4 regions of the Streptomyces sp. NPDC058240 genome follow, and region 2 is predicted to be linked to each of the others. Evidence: riboswitches for the same ligand, from Rfam matches in the RefSeq annotation. Region 2 holds a riboswitch; each other region holds the start of a gene.

Region 1 (4,688 bases), on a different contig from region 2:
GGGACCGGGTGGCCGAGTGCGAGAGCGGCGGCGCGTGGAGTGCGGACTTCGGGAACGGCTACTACGGCGGCCTGCAGTTCTCGCCGGAGACCTGGAAGGCGTACGGCGGTGAGGCGTACGCGGAGCGCGCGGACCTCGCCAGCCGGGCGCAGCAGATAGAGGTGGCCGAGAAGGTCCTGGATGACCGGGGCCCGCGGGCCTGGCCCAGCTGTGCGGTCATCTCCGGCCTCGCGGTGGACGGGACGCCGCCGGGGGTCGACCCGGGCTCCGTTCCCGCCGACGACCCGACCGGGAGCGCGAAGCCGGCTGACGACGCGTCGGCGGACCCGTCCGACGACGCCACGCCGTCCGGGAGCGCCTCGGACGGCTCGGACGCCGTGGACGGTGCGGACGGCTCGGACGGGGCCGACAAGCCGTCAAGGAAGGCCTCGCCGTCCCCGAAGCCCTCGGCTTCGACCACTCCGTCTCCCGGAGCGTCCTCCGGTGCGCCCCGTGACACGTCCGATTCACCCGACTCGTCCAGTGATGCGGGTGGCAAGCACCGCGGCGCGCCGGCCACCGCGGGGAGTCGCGACACGGACGGCGGCGGCCGTGAGTCGGGCCGCCACGCCTCCCGTGGCGGCAACGGCGCGCGCGACACGGCCGAGCCGGCGGCTGACGGCGCGTACACCGTCCGGCCCGGCGACAACCTCTGGTCGATTGCTGATGCACAGAAGGTTCCCGGAGGCTGGCCCGCGCTCTATGAGGCCAATAAGGGTGCCGTCGGCTCCGACCCGGACCTCATCCTCCCTGGCCAGAGCCTCGATCTCGATGTGAAGGCCCAGTGAGAGCAGTCTGATAATCGACTAAAAGCACCTCAAAAATCGGGGTAGTTCAGGGACCTATGTCCGCTTATGCGTAAGTGAGACATGGGTCTCTTTGCGTCAACTGGCGTGTCGCGCCTGGGAGGCCCTTCCGCATCACGTCCCACCTGCGGAAACGACGGTTCTTCAGATGCAAGTACGGGTTGATTGTCCGATGTGTCCATCTTTGAATGTGAGGGTTGCGTATGTTTACGGTCGGAACCGCTCGCACCGCGGGCCCCGTCGACCGTCACGCCGAATCCTGCCGTCGGTCGAAGGGAACAGACGCGTAAAGCGCCGTAGGCAGGAGCGGGGGACCCAGGTAAGCGCCGGGCCCGATCGTCGAAAGACGCATCAGGACCGGCTTGGGGTGAAGTCGCGTGCTAGGACGTGCGACCGGGCAACTCACTTGGCCCGAACCCGACAGCTCACCTCGTAGGCGTCGGTGAGGAGAAGTTCCATGCTGCTTTCCAGCAAGGGCAAGCACCGCCGCCCGTCCAAGGCCGTCCGTATCGCCACGCTCGCCGGTGTCGCCGGTGCCGCCGTCGCCGTGCCCCTGATGGGTGCGACCAGCGCCTCCGCCGCCTCCGTCGCCACCTGGGACGCCGTCGCCCAGTGCGAGTCCGGCGGCAACTGGTCCATCAACACCGGCAACGGCTACTACGGCGGTCTGCAGTTCTCGCAGTCCAGCTGGGCCGCCGCCGGCGGTACGCAGTACGCCGCCCGTGCCGACCTGGCCACCAAGGCCCAGCAGATCGCCACCGCCGAGAAGCTCCTCGACATGCAGGGCCCGGGTGCCTGGTCCTGCGCCGGCGCCGGCAACCTGACCAACGACGGTGTCGACCCGGGCGTCAGCACCGGCTCCTCCTCGAACTCCACCGCGAGCTCCGGCGCCTCCGAGCAGCAGAGCGCCCCGGCCGCCCCGAAGCAGCAGTCGCAGTCGGCCCAGCCGAGGCAGAGCGAGCGCACCGAGGCCCCCGCCGCCTCCCGCTCGGAGCGCTCCGCCGCCCCGCAGGCCGAGTCGAAGAAGACCGTCACCACCCCGACCGGCGAGAAGGTCAAGAAGGGCGACGGCGAGTACAAGGTCGTCTCCGGCGACTCCCTCAGCAAGATCGCGGCCGACCACAAGGTCGAGGGCGGCTGGCAGCAGCTGTTCGAGCTGAACAAGGACATCGTCAAGAACGCCGACCTGATCTACCCGGGTCAGCAGCTGCACCTGACGAAGTAGTCGAGGCTCTCTCCTCCCCGAGCACCCCGGCCCGGCGCGCATTCCCCCGTACGCGCCGGGCCGGGGTTCGGCCGTCTGTGCTCGGGGGAGCGCCGGACCGTTCAAGTGTTGTAGTTACTGGCCAGTAAATTTCTGCCTGTTTGCCCGCCAATGTGCGCCCTCGGGTCCTTTTTCGTCCCAGGGGTCGGGCGGTCGTCGGGCTCAGCGGGCCGGGCCGGTTAGGCTCTTGTCGCAAGGCCAAAGCGACCCTGCACAACCAGCGTCATATCCCAGAAGGAGATGCCTCGTGCCGTCCATCGACGTCGTCGTAGCCCGGGAAATCCTCGACTCCCGCGGAAACCCCACGGTCGAGGTAGAGGTCGGCCTCGACGACGGCAGCACGGGCCGTGCTGCCGTTCCGTCCGGCGCCTCCACCGGTGCGTTCGAGGCCATCGAGCTTCGCGACGGTGACCCCAACCGCTACCAGGGCAAGGGCGTCGAGAAGGCCGTCCTCGCCGTGATCGAGCAGATCGGCCCGGAGCTCGTCGGCTACGACGCCACCGAGCAGCGGCTGATCGACCAGGCGATGTTCGACCTGGACGCCACCGAGAACAAGGGCTCGCTCGGCGCCAACGCCATCCTCGGCGTCTCGCTGGCCGTCGCCCACGCCGCCTCCGAGGCCTCGGACCTGCCGCTGTTCCGCTACCTCGGCGGCCCGAACGCGCACCTGCTGCCCGTTCCGATGATGAACATCCTCAACGGCGGTTCGCACGCCGACTCCAACGTGGACATCCAGGAGTTCATGATCGCGCCGATCGGCGCGGAGTCCTTCTCCGAGGCGCTGCGCTGGGGTGCCGAGGTCTATCACACGCTGAAGAAGGTACTGAAGACCAAGGGTCTTTCGACCGGTCTCGGCGACGAGGGCGGCTTCGCGCCGAACCTGGAGTCCAACCGCGCCGCCCTCGACCTCATCGTCGAGGCCATCAAGGAAGCCGGCTACGCCCCCGGCAAGGACATCGCGCTCGCGCTCGACGTCGCCGCGTCCGAGTTCTACAAGGACGGCAAGTACGAGTTCGAGGGCAAGTCCCGCTCGGCCGCCGAGATGACCGAGTACTACGAGGAGCTCGTCTCCGCGTACCCGCTGGTCTCCATCGAGGACCCGCTGTACGAGGACGACTGGGCCGGCTGGAAGGTCATCACCGACAAGCTCGGCGCCAAGGTGCAGATCGTCGGCGACGACCTCTTCGTCACCAACCCGGAGCGCCTGGCCCGCGGCATCGAGGAGGGCTCCGCCAACGCCCTGCTCGTCAAGGTCAACCAGATCGGCTCGCTGACCGAGACCCTGGACGCCGTCGAGCTGGCCCAGCGCAACGGCTTCAAGTGCATGATGTCGCACCGCTCCGGTGAGACCGAGGACGTCACCATCGCCGACCTCGCGGTCGCCGTGAACTGCGGCCAGATCAAGACCGGCGCCCCGGCCCGCTCGGACCGCGTCGCCAAGTACAACCAGCTGCTGCGCATCGAGGAGATCCTCGACGACGCCGCGGTGTACGCGGGCCGCTCGGCGTTCCCGCGGTTTCGCTCTGCGAACCAGTAGGCACAGCAAGGGCTGATCATCCCTTTCGGCCCGTCAGGGGCCGAAGGCCATGGCGTCCGTCCGTCCCCGCACCCGGTCCCGTACCGTGTGCGGGGACGGACGTGCGTAGTGGGGAGGCGGAGACATGGCCGCGAAGGACCGGGACCGGTTCTCCACCGCGACCCGGCTGCGGCTGCTCGGCGAGCAGACCGCCGCCCGCGTCTACCGTTCCCAGAACCGCCGTCAGGCCCGCCGCTCACGGCTCACCGGCCGGGCGGCCTTCCTCGCGCTCATCGTCTGCTCCCTGGTGGTCGCGCTCGCGTACCCGATGCGGCAGTACGTCTCGCAGCGGGACGAGATCGCCGACCAGGAGCGCCTGGCGCAGGAGGCCAAGGCCCGTACCGAGGAGCTGCGCGACGAGAAGGCGCGCCTCCAGGACGACGCGTACATCAGGCAGCTGGCCCGCACGCACCTGCACTACCTTCTTCCCGGGGAGACCGGTTACACGGTGATCGACCCCGACGCGGTCAAGGAGCGCGAGGGCAGGACGGACAAGTCCGGCCGGCCGTGGCACTCCAACCTCTGGGACGGCGTCGACAGCGCCGACCGCGACTGACTCTCTTCATCCATCTGCAGAACCGCAGTTCGAGCAGCCCGATCAGAACCTAGGCAGGCATGGAAACGCCCCCTCCCCAGACCGAGTCCACCGCGCCCACCGAGGCGGACATCGCCGCGTTCCAGCAGCAGCTGGGCCGCCCGCCGCGCGGTCTGCGCGCGATCGCGCACCGCTGCCCGTGCGGCAACCCGGACGTGGTCGAGACGCAGCCCCGGCTGGAGGACGGTACGCCGTTCCCGACGACGTACTACCTGACGTGCCCGCGTGCCGCGTCCGCGATCGGCACGCTGGAGGCGAACGGGGTCATGAAGGAGATGACCGAGCGCCTCGGTACGGACCCCGAGCTGGCCGCCGCGTACCGGGCCGCTCACGAGGACTACATCGCACGGCGCGACGCCATCGAGGTGCTGGAGGGCTTCCCGAGCGCGGGTGGCATGCCGGACCGGG
Region 2 (4,688 bases):
CTCGCCGGCGTTGTCGTCACGGCTCAGACCGCAGAGATCGAGCAGATGAACAAGATCATCGACAGGCTCTGATCCCGGCAGGGGTGCGGGCCTCCCTCGCATGGCGGTCCGGATGACGTCATGCGAAGGCCCGCACCCCCTCGGGCCTCTCGTCCGGATCAGGCCGGGCTCGCGTGCTCCGGCGTCGCCAGCAGATCGCCCACCTCCTGTGCGGTGGTCTCCCGGAGCTCCTCCGCGACCAGCAGCCACCGGGTGATGCCGACCGATTCGAGGAACGGCAGATCGTGACTGGCGATCAGCAGTGCGCCCTCGTAGGACTCCAGCGCACCGGTCAGCTGCCGCGCGCTGGCGATGTCGAGGTTGTTGGTCGGTTCGTCCATCATCAGCAGCTGCGGGGCCGGTGCGGCGAGCATCGTCGCCGCGAGGGCGGCGCGGAAGCGTTCGCCGCCCGACAGCGTGCCCGCCGGCTGCTCCGCGCGCTTCCCCCGGAACAGGAAGCGCGCGAGCTGGGCACGGATGTGGTTGTCGGTGACCCCGGGCGCCATGCGGGCCACGTTCGCCGCGACGCTCAGCTCCTCGTCCAGCACGTCGAGCCGCTGCGGAAGGAACCGCGTCGGCACGAAGGTCCTGGCCTCGCCGGACAAGGGGGCCAGCTCACCGGTGATCGTGCGCAGCAGGGTCGTCTTCCCGGCGCCGTTGCGACCGACGAGCGCGATCCGCTCGGGTCCCTGCACCCGGAGACTGCCCTCGCGCAGCCTGCCGAACCGGGGGCGCAACTCGTGCAGGTTCAACACGCTGCGTCCGGCGGGCACCGCCGTGTGGGGAAGGCTCACGCGGATCTCGGCATCGTCGCGGATCGCGTCCGCGGCCTCCTCCCGGCGCTCGCGTGCCTCGCCGAGCCGCGCCTCGTGGACGCCTCGAAGTTTGCCCGCCGACTCCTGCGCGGACCGCTTGCGGCGGCCGGCCAGGATCTTCGGGAGGCTCCCCTCGGCCTCGATCTTCCTGCCGGTCCTCTGGCGCCGGGCCAGTTTCACCTGGGTCTCCTCCAACTCGCGTTTCTGGCGGCGCACATCGGCCTCCGCGGCCCGCAACATCCGTCCGGCGGCCTCCTGTTCGGTGGCCACGGCCTCCTGGTACGCGGACCAGCCACCGCCGTACCAGTTCACGGACCCGGCGCGCAGTTCGGCGATGCGGTCCACGCGCTCCAGCAGTTCGCGGTCATGGCTGACCACGACCAGTACGCCCGAGCGCCAGGAGTCGACGGCCTCGTAGAGCCTCCGGCGCGCGAACATGTCGAGGTTGTTGGTGGGCTCGTCCAGGAGGAGGACATCGGGACGCTCCAGCAGCAGCGCTGCCAGGCGCAGCAGGACGGTCTCCCCGCCGGACAACTGGCCGACGGTGCGGTCCAGTTCGACGCCGCCGAGTCCGAGTGAGCCCAGTGTCGCCAGGGCCCTTTCCTCCACGTCCCAGTCGTTGCCGATCGTCTCGAAGTGCTTCTCGTCGACATCGCCGGCCTCGATGGCACGCAGCGCGTCGCGCCGTTCGGCGATGCCCAGGGCCTGGTCCACCCGCAGTGTCGTGTCGAGGGTGATGTTCTGTGGAAGGTGGGCGAGGCTGCCGCCCACGGTCACCGAACCCTGGGACGGGCGCAGTCGACCGGCGAGCAGCCGCAGCAGTGTGGACTTGCCCGCGCCGTTGGTGCCGACGAGACCGATGCGGCCCCGGCCGATGCTGAACGAGAGTCCGTCGAAGACCGTCGTGCCGTCCGGCCACCGGAAGGACAGGGCCGAGCAGGTGAGGGAGGCGTGGGGGGTGGTGGGTGTCGCCATGGTGTTCCTCGCATTCGCAAGCGTGGTGATGGGGGCTTCGTATGCGAGCACCACGCGGCGACCGAGCAGCAGAGAAAGGTGCGGCGTCCGGAAGACAGAGGGACGGCTCATGCACCGAGGTCGCATCCACGCGGGGTCACGGGCAGCGCGGAGCACTGCTACAGCGTGACGGGCGTACGGGCTGTGCCGTACGGCGCGATGTTCGCGAACCTCAGATGCGCAACGTCCACCTCTATCGGAGACAACAGGACATCAAAACCATAACCACGGGGAGGAGCGATGGCAATGCCTCCCGGTTTCGGGTGGGGGCCCGGGCGTGGGCCTCGGACGACGACGCGTACGTCCTGTATGAGCGATCCAAGGCGGTTGACCTTTTGGCCGATAAAGGGTCATTTGGCGCAATTGTGACTTTCGAGCGTGGGGCGATATGCCCCTTTTGGTATTTCGTGGCGCGAGTCACGTTCGAGCCCTCGGGTGTCGCACCGTGCAATTCGGTTCCCTTTCCGCGCAAGGAAAGCGGACCGTTCGATGTGAGGTGGATTACCCCGATTCTGATGACTCGATCTTGTAAGTGAATTGCATTCGGAAATTAGGGGCTTGTCCCTTTCGGTCCTTCTCGCCTACGGTCACCGTCAATCCGGACGGAACGCCGAATCCTGCCGCCGTCCGGCAATCCCACCCACTCGTGTACGGCAGGAGCGGGGAACCCAGGTAAGCCGCCGATCCGGTATCCGGAACGGCTCGGGGTGAAGTCGCATTCGTGTGCGGCCAGGCATCTCCAGCCCGAACCCGACAGCTCACCTCGCAGGCGACGGAGAGGAATCCATCATGACCTCAACGGGTACGTACCGTCGTCGCAGGCCCACCTCGCTGACCAGGGGCTTCATCGCCCTGGGCACGGGTGCCGCCGCACTCATGCTTCCGCTGATCGGTGCCCACGCCGCCTCGGCGGCGCCGGCGCAGACCGTCAGTGCCGCCGCGCCGACCGCGGCGTACACGGACGATCTGGACGGCTGGATCAAGGAGTCGCTGGCCGTCATGGCCCAGCACGGCATTCCCGGCAGCTACAACGGTATCCATCGCAACGTCATGCGCGAGTCCTCCGGTAATCGCCTCGCCATCAACAAATGGGACTCGAACGCCGCCGCCGGAACGCCGTCCAAGGGCCTCCTCCAGATCATCGATCCGACGTTCCGGGCCTACCACGTGCCCGGCACGGCGATGGACAGCTACGACCCCGTCGCCAACATCACGGCAGCGTGCAACTACGCGGCCGCCAAGTACGGCTCCATCGACAACGTCTCCGGGGCCTACTGACATACGGAACGAACGGTCTCCGGGCCGTCGCCCCCGCGGTCACCCCGGCCGCGGGGGCGTCCAGTCGGCGTGGCGCAGGATCGTGCGGACGGTGACGCGGGACGGTGCGAGGCGCAGTGCCGTGTTGCGCAGCGCGACGGCCGCCGGCCGGGACAGCCGCTGACCCATCCGGCCGGCCTGGCGGGCGGCTCGGGCGACCGACTGGCTGCGGGGCCGGCGTTCGGCGTCGTAGCGGCCGAGCGCCGACTCGACAGTGGGCTCGGTGCGGAGCGCGGCGGCCAGTGTCGCCGCGTCCTCCAAGGCCTGGCACGCCCCCTGGCCGAGGTTCGGTGTCATGGCATGGGCCGCATCGCCGAGCAGGGCGACCCGGCCCACCGCGTAGGAAGGGAGCGGGACGACCAGTTCGTCGACGTCATGGTGCAGGACGGCGTCGGGCCGGGTCGCCGCCAGCAGCGCGGGAATGGGGTCGTGCCAGCCGCCGAACCTGCGGCGGACCTCGGCGAGGGGATCCGAATGGCGCACACCGGCAGGGGCGTTGAGCACCGCGTGCCACTCGGCCCGGCCGTCCGTGAAGGCGATGTGGCCGAACTCGGCCCCCGGCCCCCAGGTGAGCTCGAAGTCGGCACTCAGGTCGACCGGGGACTCGATGATGGCGCGCAGCACGGTCGAGCCGCTGTAGGCCGGACCGGGGTGCCCCGGGAAGAGCTGGGAGCGCAATCGGCTGCCGATGCCGTAGGCGGCCACGACCAGATCCGCGTCGAGGCGGGTGTCACCGGCGGTGAGGCGCACCCGCGAGGAGTCGGAGCGGTCGACGGACGTCACATCGAATCCGACGAGCAGGGACTGGCCGAGGCGGGGATGCGCGGCCTGACCCACCGGGCCGTGGACCGGGCGGCGGACCTGCCGCCGGGCACCACCTCGGCGTACTTCCGTACCCGGTAGGCGCTGCTCACCGGGCTCGTGCGGCGGCTCGTCGCCCTCGACCAGGCGGAGCTGCAGGCGGCCGGCGAGCAGGCGGGGATGCCGCGCGACGCCGACGAACTGACGGACGGGCTCGCCGGCTTCGTCGAGTGGCGGCTGGCCGGTCGGGGTCGGCAGAGGTCGCTCGCCCGCTACGCGTGCGCGGTCGAGAGTGTGCGTCACCCGGAGCTGCGGGAGATCCTCGTGCCGCGCGAGAACGCGGCACGCGAGGCCGTGCGGGTCTTCCTGGACGCGCAGGGCGTGGCCGACGCCGAGGGCCGGACGCTCACGCTGCTGGCCTGCGTGGACGGGCTGGTGTTCGACCGGCTGGTGGGCGGCGGGGGAGTGCCGAGGGACGAGATCGCGGGGCTGGTCGCCGCCGCGCTCCGCGACGCGTGATCGTCGACGCGCCGGCGTCACTCCTGGGCGGGCTCCGCCGCCTGCTCCCGGGCGGGGCGGGGCGGCACGGGAACGGTGGCCGCCTCACCCTTCCGGACCGCCTGCACCACCGCATCGTGCAGACGACGGCTGTCCTCCTCCGAACAACACGGCACGGGACTGCCCGACATGGTGAACCAGTCG
Region 3 (4,688 bases), on a different contig from region 2:
TTCGCCAAGCGGCGCGACAGCCCGGAGCAGCTGCGTACCGACCGTGCCGCGCTGGAGCGGTTCACGGCGTGGGCCGCGGCGCAGACCGGTGACCGGCTCTCGGTCCTGTTCACGCCGTGGGGCGAGGGGCTGGTCCGCTCCTGGTACCGCCGCGCCCTGGTCGAGCTGGCGCGGCTGCCGCACATCCGCCGGGTCGCGATCCAGACCAACATCAGCAGCCGTACGGGGTGGCTGGCCGAGGCCGGTGAGGCGGGCCGCGAGAAGATCGCCCTGTGGTGCACGTACCACCCGGGGCAGACACCGTACGAGCGGTTCCTCACCAAGTGCCGGGAGCTGACCGCGCTCGGCATCCGGCACAGTGTCGGTGTCGTCGGGCTCGACGACCACCTCGACGAGGCGCGGCGGCTGCGCGCGGCGCTGCCGGACGAGGTCTATCTCTGGGTGAACGCGGCGGAGGGCCATACCTACACGGACGAGGAGGCGGACCGCTGGACGGCCGTCGACCCGCTCTTCCCGTACAGCCGGCATCCGCACCGGTCGGCCGGGCTGCCCTGCCGGACCGGCGAGTCGGTCATCTCGGTGGACGGTGACGGCACCGTGCGGCGCTGCCATTTCGTACCGGCGGAGCTCGGCAATCTCTACGACGGGAGCTACCGGCGGGCCCTCGGTCCGCGCGCCTGTCCGCTGGCGGTCTGCGACTGCCACATCGGCTACGTGCACCTGGAGACGCTGCCGCTGTACGACGTCTTCGCGGGCGGTGTGCTGGAGCGCATACCGGCTGCTCCGCTGTCGTCGCTCGCCGGACCGGTCTGAGGTTCAGGCCGGTCCGGCGAGCGGCGGCAGCGCGGTCGCGGACATCTGTCTAGAGCGGCAGGAGGTCCGGCCGCTTCGCTTCGACGTGGTCGCCCGAGGACTCGCCGCGCAGCCGCCGGCCGATCCACGGAACCAGGTACTCCCGCGCCCAGTGGATGTCGTCGCGCCGTACTTCGAGGGTGCCGCGCTGTGCCTGCGGGGGCCATTCCTGGTCGGGGTCGGCCGGCACATCGATGCCGAGGACCTGGGCGGCGCGCAGCGCGACCCTGGTGTGTCCCTCGGCCGACAGATGGAGCCGGTCGTCGTCCCAGGCACGCCTGTCCTGGACGGACCGCAGCGACCACAGGTCGAGGACCGGGCAGTCGTAGCGGTCGGCGATGGCCCGTACATGGGCGGTGTACGTGGCGATCTTGCCGCGCAGATGGCGCAGCACGGGAACGCCACGGGTGTCGAAGCCGGTGGTGACCATGACCGTGCCGACCGCTTCGGTCAGCTCCGCGACCGCGCGCTCGAAGCGCTCGGCCACGTCGTCGGGGTCGGTGCCCGGCCGGATGATGTCGTTGCCGCCCGCGCAGAAGCTCACCAGGTCGGGTGCGAGCTCCTTGGCGCGCGGTACCTGCTCCTCGACGATCTGGTCGAGGAGGCGTCCGCGTACGGCGAGATTGGCGTACCTGAAATTCCCGTGCGCGGAACCTTCGGCGCCCGTCGCCGCATCGGGGTCCGGGAGCTGGTCCGCGAGGAGGACCGCGAATCGGTCCGCCCAGCCGACGAAGGTCCCGTCCGGGCCGGGGTCGCCGACTCCCTCGGTGAAGCTGTCGCCAATCGCCGCGTACGACCCGATGACGCCCTGTCGGTTGATGACGCCACGTTGATTTTTTCTCGAATCGTCTGCCACAAACGCTTATCCTGCACCGCCGAATGTGACCTACGCGACCGTAATATGGGGTTGACGGGTGGTGAGATAGACCACCCGGTCAGGTTTTGGTAAAGGGGGAATAAGCGGAAGGGGCGGTGCGCCGCCGCGCACCGCCCCTTCCGTGTTGCTCAGGTCATGCTTTGTTGCTCAGCTGCCCGGCCGTTCCGCTCAGACGTAGATGCCGTGCGAGGCCAGGAAGGCGATCGGGTCGATGTCCGAGCCGTACGCCGGGCCCGTGCGGACCTCGAAGTGCAGGTGCGGGCCGGTGGCGTTGCCGGTGGCGCCGGAGAGGCCGACCTGCTGACCGGCGCTCACGGCCTGGCCCACCGAGACGGAGAGGGAGGACAGGTGGCCGTACTGCGAGTAGTGGCCGTCGGTGTGTTTGATGACGACCTGGTTGCCGTACGCGCCGCCCCAGCCGGCGGCGACGACGGTGCCGGAGGTGATGGCCTTCACGCTGGTGCCGGTGGAGACGGGGAAGTCGATCCCGGTGTGGCTGCCGCTGGACCAGTTGGAGCCGGAGGCGCGGTAGTTGGTGGTGTGGTTGCCGGGGACCGGGTGGACGTAGCCGGAGCCGCTGCTCTGGGCGGCCGGGGCGGAGGCCGGGGCCTTGGACTGCGGGACGGCGGTCACGGACTTGGCCGGGGCGGACTTCTCCGCGGCCTTCGAGGGAGCCGAGAGCGCCTTCGACGGGAGGGACGAGCCGGTGCCGGCACCGGTGGGCGCGGCGTCGCCGGTCGCCTTGGCGCCGAGGGTCAGCTTCATGCCCGGGAAGATCAGGCTGGGGTCCTTGCCGACGACCTTGCGGTTGTCCTGGTACAGCTTCTCCCAGCCGCCCTTGATCTTGTGCTCGGCGGCGATCTTCGACAGGTAGTCGCCGGAGACGACGGAGTACGTCGTGGTGGCGGCCTGCTTCTGCGCGACCGGCTCGGCGTGCGTGGCGGCGGCCGGGGCGGCCTGGTCCGCGGCGTGGGCACCGGTGGCACCGAGCAGCGGCAGCGCGAGGACGGCGCCACCGGCGCCTGCCGCGGCGACGCCACGGGCGATGGGGCCGAACTTCGGACGGCGGTGCTTACCCGATATGGGCATGGCGTATTTCCTCTCCGGCGCCTGCGAGGTGAGCTGTCGGGTTCGGGCTGGAGATGCCCGGCCGCGCTGAGCGCGACTTCACCCCTAGCCGGCCGGATTTCTCCGGTCGGCGGCTTACCTGGTTCCCCCGCTCCTGCCACGCGATGAGTGGATGTGAATTCCGGGCGGCGGCAGGATTAGGCGGTCCGTCCGGATTGACGGTGACCGTAAGCGAGTCGGGACGACGAGAACAAGCCACAGGTTCCATGCCGAAATCCGCGCCGGGAAATCGGCGCGGAATTCCGGTCACACTCCGTGGATTAAGGATCTTGGCTTTCCGCGCCGCGTACGGAATGCCCAACTCGCCCGTCACCACACACCGTCACGGATATGATCCCGCTCACGAGGCGGCGATCATCTCCCGTACAAGCGGGCCATATTCAGACAAAGGCCCGCATTACGGACATGCCCTGTCCGTCACCCCCGCCGGAGCCTCAGCACCCGCGCGTCGAGATCGCCCCGAAGTCCGCTGTGCAGCCCCTGGTGCAGCAGTGCCGAACCGTGGTGCACGGCCCCCGTGTCCAGGCAGGTGTACGTCGCTTCGGGATCGAGCCCGCGCAGCCGCAGGGCCGGGGGCCGCTCCCCGTATCGCTGCGCCTCCAGCCACATCAGGACCACGGTCTCCACCCCGTGGACGTACTGGACCGCGCTGAGTCCGCCCCGCGGCTCGCGCAGCCGGTACAGCGCGCCGTGCTGCACGACCGGCCGGATCTCCTTGTAGAGCTCCACCCAGGTCCGCGCCTCGGCCAGCTCCTCCTCGCCCCATTCGGTGAGGTCCCCGCCGACCCCGAGCACACCGGCCATGGCACTCACGAAGCGGAAGCGCAGCGAGCTGACCCTGCCGTTGAGCTGGTGATTCGGGCTGTCGGTGACCCAGGCTGCCATCACCCGGGCCGGGTGGATGTGGCCGAAGCCCTCCTGGATGGCGAGACGGTCGAGCGGGTCAGTGTTGTCGGAGGTCCACACCTGGTCCGTACGGGACAGAATCCCCAGGTCGACCCGGCCGCCGCCGCCCGAGCAGGACTCGAACGCGACCGTGGGATGCGCGGCCCTGAGCCGGTCGATCAGCGCATACAGGCCGTTCACGTGCTCGATCCAGAGCTTCTGCGGGTACTCCTCGCCCGGCCAGCCAGCATCGGTGAAGCAGCGATTGAAATCCCATTTCACATAATCGACGGGCGTGCCGGAGAGCAGCGTGTCCAGCTGCTCCCAGAGATATGCCTGCACATCGGGGCGGGCCAGATTGAGCACCAGCTGGTTGCGGTACTCCGTCCGCGCCCGGCCGGGGAAGTGCTGCACCCAGTCGGGGTGCGCGCGATAGAGCTCACTGTCGGCGTTGACCATTTCCGGTTCGACCCAGATGCCGAACTGCATGCCGAGCCCGTGCACTTCGTCGGCGAGCGGCTTCAGCCCGCCGGGGAAGCGGTCCGGATTCGGCGTCCAGTCGCCGAGCCCGGCCCGGTCACTGGTCCGCTGCCCGAACCACGCGTCGTCCACCACGAACAGCTCGACGCCCATCGCGGCGGCGCGCTCTGCGAGAGCGCGCTGCTGGTCCAGCGAGACGTCGAAACCCGTCGCCTCCCAGGAGTTGTAGAGCACCGGCCGCGGGTTCTCCGCGTCCGGAATCACATGGGCCAGCTGCCAGGCATGCCAGGCGCGGCTGGCCCCGCCGAACCCCTGCCCGCTCCACAGACCGGCGAATACGGGCGTGGTGTACGACTCCCCCGGTGCGAGCCGCAGCAGCCCGGAGTCGTCGTAGCCGGCGCCGCCGGTGATCTGTACGAGCCCGTCGGGCAGCCGCTGCACGGAGATCCGCCACGACCCGGACCAG
Region 4 (4,688 bases), on a different contig from region 2:
CGTGCCGCTGATCGAGCTGCTCACCCTGGCCACCGTCTCCGTCCTCGCGGTCGTGATCAACGGGGTCGTGCGGCGCAGCAACGAGCAGCTGGCCTCCGCGCGGTTCGTCGCGGAGACGGCCATGCGCGCGGTGCTGCCGCAGCCGGCCGACCGGACCGGCGGACTGCAGGTCGCGGCGCGGTACGAGGCGGCGCAGGCGGACGAGTTCGTCGGCGGCGACCTGTTCGCCGTTTCGGACACCCCGTGGGGGGTGCGGTTGGTGGTCGGGGACGTACGGGGCAAGGGGCTCGACGCCGTGGAGACGGTGGCGGTGGTCATCGGGGCGTTCCGCGAGGCGGCTGAGCAGGAGTCCTCGCTGGAAGGGGTGGCGAGGCGGCTGGAGCGGGCGCTGGCCCGGGAGGAGGCGCGACGGGGCGGGCTCGATGTGCTGGAGGGCTTCATCACCGCCGTGCTGGCCGAGATCCCGTCCGGGCTGTCCCGGGTGCGGATCGTCAACCGCGGTCACCCCGAGCCGATCCTGCTGCACCCGGACGGGGCGCTGGAGGTGCTGAAGCCCTCCGTGCCCGCGCTGCCGCTCGGCATGGGCCTGGGGGTATGGCCGGAGCGGACGGACGAGTGGGATCTGCCGGCCGGGACGACCCTGCTCCTCTACACGGACGGCCTCTCCGAGGCGCGGAACGCCGATGGGGTCTTCTACGACCCGGCGGCCCGGTTGCGCGGGCGGATCTTTCCGGGGCCCGAGGAGCTGCTGTCCGCGCTGACCGATGACGTGCGGCTGTACACGGGCGGCGAGACGACCGACGACATGGCGTTGCTCGCGGTCGTACGTCCCGCGGAGGGGCAGCCGGACCGGCGGAGGACCGTGCGGATCGTTGGCGCGGAGACCACGTGAGGGGCGGAACGCGAGGCGTGAGGGGACGGGACGGGCGATGCGAGGGGCGGAACGCGCGATGCCACCGTGCGTAATCGAAAGGCGCCACTCCGCATAACATTTGACGCAACGTCAGAATCGGGGTAGTGGCTGAGGGGCGGTCAACTCGTCCGATTCCACCCGGCTATGTCCCGTAAAGTCCAGGCCAAAGACGTGAACGATCAGTGGGAACAGCTTGGAATACGGCCCCGGTGTCTATTAACGTTCGATAACGCAGCGCGGTCGTCCCAGCCGTCATCAATGGCGGCACCGTGCGCGAGCGCCGAATTCCGCAAGGGAACCGGGGAACCACCTACATGGGGTGAATCGGACACCTGTGTCTCGTGAGAGACGGAGGGGTCCGTAGGAGACCTTCCTGCTCCGAACCCGTCAGCTAACCCGGTAGGCGAGAAGGAAGGAAAGGAGTGCGCCCCCGTGGCGTCCAACAAGCCTGCCCCCGAGGCCCCGTCCCGGTTCAATCCCGACTACGGCACCGGTTACGGCGCCGACTTCGGCCCCCGGCCGGACTCCGGCCACGGCGCCGATTTCGCACCCACCGGGACGGCGACGGCGTTCGGAACCGACTACGGCACCGAGCCGGGCGGCGACTTCACCGGTGAGTTCGGCAGCGACTTCCGCGCCGACCTCCGTGCCGACTTCCGCGCCGACGGCAACGACGTTGAGTCCGAACGCGGTTGGGACGAGTGGAACCCCACCGAGGAGTCCGTCCGCCCGGTACGCGGCAGGCACCGCGTCGCCAAGCAGCGCAACGGACTCGCCCGCAGCTCCACGGTGCTGGGTGTCGGCGTCATAGCGGCGGTCGGCGCGGGCGGCATGGCCACCGCGCAGGGCAAGCCGCCGGTCTCCATCTCCGTGCCCGACGCCATCTCGGACAACCTCCCCGACGCCAAGTCCCTTCCCGGCGTGGGCTCCCTGTTCTCCGGCGAGTCCGAGGCGGACAAGGCCGAGATCGCAGCCGCTTCCGCCCCGCTCACCACCGCCGGCCTCACCACCGCCGAGGCCGAGCAGGGCACGACGGACGCCGGCGAGGCGCTCCGCGCCCGCATCCTCCAGCAGGCCGAGCAGCAGCAGGACGCCGCCGCCGCCGAGGCCAAGGCGACCCAGGAGAAGGAAGCCGCGGAGAAGGCCGCCGCCGAGGCCAAGAAGCAGCAGGACGAGGCCAAGGCCAAGGCCGCCGCCGAGAAGAAGAAGGCGGAGGAAGAGGCCAAGAAGAAGGCGGAGGCCCTGCGGCTCGCCAAGCTCGCCGCCAGCTACGCCATCCCGACCTCCTCGTACACGATCACCTCGACCTTCGGCGAAGCCGGCTCGATGTGGTCCTCCGGCTACCACACCGGCCTCGACTTCGCGGCCCCGACCGGCACCCCGATCAAGGCCATCCACAGCGGCACGGTCAAGTCGGCCGGCTGGTCCGGTGCGTACGGCTACCGCACGGTGCTGGAGCTCGACGACGGTACGGAGCTGTGGTTCTGCCACCAGTCCTCGATCGGCGTCGGTGTCGGCCAGAAGGTCAGCACCGGTGAGACGATCGGCCGGGTCGGCGCGACCGGCAACGTGACCGGGCCGCACCTCCACCTGGAGGTCCACACCGCCGGCGGTTCGGGCATCGACCCGATGGCCTGGCTCCGGGACAAGGGCCTCAACCCCTGAGAGGCTGTCGGGTGACCTCGGACCGGGCGGCCACGCCCTGGCACGCACGCTTCCCGCGTTGTCGTCGTCGACGACGCTCCGCGTCGCCTCCCTCCTCCGCCTTGGGATCGCACGCACCAGACCGCGTCCGCTTTTCCGATCCGAGGTCACCCGAAAGCCTCTGAGGCGACGCCCGCCCCGATGAACCCCGGCAGCCCTGACGCTCACCCCCCGACGTCAGGGCTGCCGGTCTGTTGTGAGCAGTGCGGGAATGTCCTGCGAGTGGTGCGGGAACCCGTTGCGAGCAGTGCGGGGACCTCTTGCGGGGGCCTCCTGCGACCGGTCCGGAATCCGTTGTGAGTGGTGCGGGGATCGGTCACGACCGGCCCGGAGAACGGCGAGCACCCGGAATAGCGGACCCGCCGGAATTCGTTGTTCCACTCATGACTTCTCTTCGTAAGCTGGGCTCCTCCGACCTTCAGGTCTTCCCGCTCGCCCTCGGCGGCAACGTCTTCGGCTGGACCGCGGACGAGGCGCAGTCGTTCGCCGTGCTGGACGCGTACGTCGCGGCCGGAGGCAACTTCATCGACACCGCCGACGGCTACTCCGCCTGGGTGCCGGGCAACGAGGGCGGGGAGTCGGAGACGGTCATCGGCAAGTGGCTCGCCGGCCGCTCCGACCGCGCCGAGATCGTCGTCGCAACCAAGGTCTCCACCCACCCCTCGTACCGGGGGCTCGCGCCCGCCAACATCAAGGCCGCGGCCGAGGCGTCGCTGCGTCGGCTCGGCACCGACCACATCGACCTCTACTACACGCACTTCGACGACGAGACCGTCCCGGTCGAGGAGATCATCACCGCCCTCGACCAGCTGGTGAAGGAGGGCAAGGTCCGGGAGATCGCCGCCTCCAACATCAGCCCCGAGCGGCTCCAGGCCTCCCTGGACTTCTCCGAGCGCGAGGGGCTGGCCCGCTACGTGGCCCTGCAGCCGCACTACAACCTGGTCTCCCGCGACACCTACGAGGGCGAGCTCCAGGACACGGCCGCCCGTGCCGGGCTCGCCGCCGTGCCGTACTTCGCCCTGGCCTCCGGCTTCCTCACCGGCAAGTACCGTCCGGGCGCCACGGTGGAGAGCGCGCGGGCCGAGAGCGTCAGCCAGTACCGGGACTCGGAGCGGGGCCAGAAGGTCCTGGCCGCGCTGGACAAGGTCGCTCAGGAGCACGATGCCCAGATCGCGACAGTCGCGCTGGCCTGGCTCGCGTCCCGCCCGACCGTGGCCGCGCCGATCGCCTCGGCCCGTACGGTCGAGCAGCTGCCCGCGTTGGTGGCCGTCGCGGACCTCTCGCTGACCGAGCAGCAGCTGGCCGAACTTACCGAGGCATCCGCCTGACACACGCACCGACCGCACCGCACCGCTCCCGAGCGTGCGGAGGCTCATGTTGCATGACGAATGCCCCAGGAGTTCGCCCAGCGCTCCCGGGGCATTCAGGCATCTCAAGGACCCCGTCGTGGCGCGGTGCGAGATGGGGGCGGGCATGCGGGCTTCGCGGGTTCGCCCCGCTCAAGTCGGCGGCTCCGGTGTTCGAGGAGTATGTGACGCCGGGCGACTTCCGTCCCTGGAGTTGTGCGCTCGGCACTTCCGAGGACCGTGAGGGCGTCGTCAACTTCACCGTCACCCAGGATCCACGGCTGCTGGGCGCGCACAGCACCGGCGGGGACGGCGAACCGGGCCAGGCTCTGCTGAGCTGCTCGGGAAAGCCGACACTCCTGCAGTTCGGCTTCTTCGACGGCTCCGACCGGAGCCCGGGTGTCCGGAGCCTGCGGCCACGGAAGGAACTGTTCGACGGTTTCGCGGACGCGGTGCGCCGAAGCCCTCAGTGCTGAACCGGCCCGTTCTGGGCCGACTGCCGTGGCGGCAGCATGTATGGGTTGTAGCCGGCGCCGTACTGCGGGTACGGCGCCGGGACCGCCCACGGGGGCGGCGGGTACGAGGGGCGCAGGCGGCCCGTTGCCTGGGCCGCGTATGCCAGGGCAGGGGCGGCCACCTCCCTGCGTTGCCAGAGGTGGTGCAGCAGCTCCAGCTCGCGTTCCGCGAAGTCCGGACCGGCCGCTCCGCGGCGGGCCTGCAGACGC

Evidence for each region. Region 2 has a riboswitch for cyclic di-AMP ahead of ACFVX4_RS28295 (transglycosylase SLT domain-containing protein). Riboswitches for the same ligand answer to the same signal wherever they lie in the genome.
Region 1: linked by a shared signal. The riboswitch ahead of ACFVX4_RS13445 (transglycosylase family protein) and the one ahead of ACFVX4_RS28295 (transglycosylase SLT domain-containing protein) in region 2 are both predicted to bind cyclic di-AMP.
Region 3: linked by a shared signal. The riboswitch ahead of ACFVX4_RS38185 (peptidoglycan DD-metalloendopeptidase family protein) and the one ahead of ACFVX4_RS28295 (transglycosylase SLT domain-containing protein) in region 2 are both predicted to bind cyclic di-AMP.
Region 4: linked by a shared signal. The riboswitch ahead of ACFVX4_RS07625 (M23 family metallopeptidase) and the one ahead of ACFVX4_RS28295 (transglycosylase SLT domain-containing protein) in region 2 are both predicted to bind cyclic di-AMP.

What each region holds. Positions count from the first base shown of each region.
Region 1 covers NZ_JBHVWT010000005.1:307,818-312,505, forward strand. Annotated here, with positions in the region: gene ACFVX4_RS13440 (transglycosylase family protein) at 1-827, shown strand, start outside; cyclic di-AMP (ydaO/yuaA leader) riboswitch at 1,128-1,299, shown strand; gene ACFVX4_RS13445 (transglycosylase family protein) at 1,303-2,070, shown strand; gene eno (phosphopyruvate hydratase) at 2,357-3,646, shown strand; gene ACFVX4_RS13455 (septum formation initiator family protein) at 3,771-4,241, shown strand; gene ACFVX4_RS13460 (DUF501 domain-containing protein) at 4,301-4,688, shown strand, end outside.
Region 2 covers NZ_JBHVWT010000023.1:37,601-42,288, forward strand. Annotated here, with positions in the region: gene ACFVX4_RS28285 (DUF305 domain-containing protein) at 1-72, shown strand, start outside; gene ACFVX4_RS28290 (ABC-F family ATP-binding cassette domain-containing protein) at 159-1,829, opposite strand; cyclic di-AMP (ydaO/yuaA leader) riboswitch at 2,467-2,653, shown strand; gene ACFVX4_RS28295 (transglycosylase SLT domain-containing protein) at 2,658-3,146, shown strand; partial or broken gene ACFVX4_RS28300 (FAD-dependent monooxygenase) at 3,186-4,082, opposite strand; gene ACFVX4_RS28305 (TetR family transcriptional regulator C-terminal domain-containing protein) at 4,092-4,505, shown strand; gene ACFVX4_RS28310 (hypothetical protein) at 4,523-4,688, opposite strand, start outside.
Region 3 covers NZ_JBHVWT010000064.1:13,820-18,507, forward strand. Annotated here, with positions in the region: gene ACFVX4_RS38175 (STM4011 family radical SAM protein) at 1-813, shown strand, start outside; gene ACFVX4_RS38180 (SGNH/GDSL hydrolase family protein) at 863-1,708, opposite strand; gene ACFVX4_RS38185 (peptidoglycan DD-metalloendopeptidase family protein) at 1,898-2,818, opposite strand; cyclic di-AMP (ydaO/yuaA leader) riboswitch at 2,822-2,978, opposite strand; gene ACFVX4_RS38190 (alpha-galactosidase) at 3,275-4,688, opposite strand, start outside.
Region 4 covers NZ_JBHVWT010000002.1:515,756-520,443, forward strand. Annotated here, with positions in the region: gene ACFVX4_RS07620 (PP2C family protein-serine/threonine phosphatase) at 1-892, shown strand, start outside; cyclic di-AMP (ydaO/yuaA leader) riboswitch at 1,182-1,334, shown strand; gene ACFVX4_RS07625 (M23 family metallopeptidase) at 1,346-2,578, shown strand; gene ACFVX4_RS07630 (aldo/keto reductase) at 3,001-3,945, shown strand; gene ACFVX4_RS07635 (hypothetical protein) at 4,134-4,439, shown strand; gene ACFVX4_RS07640 (PrsW family intramembrane metalloprotease) at 4,430-4,688, opposite strand, start outside.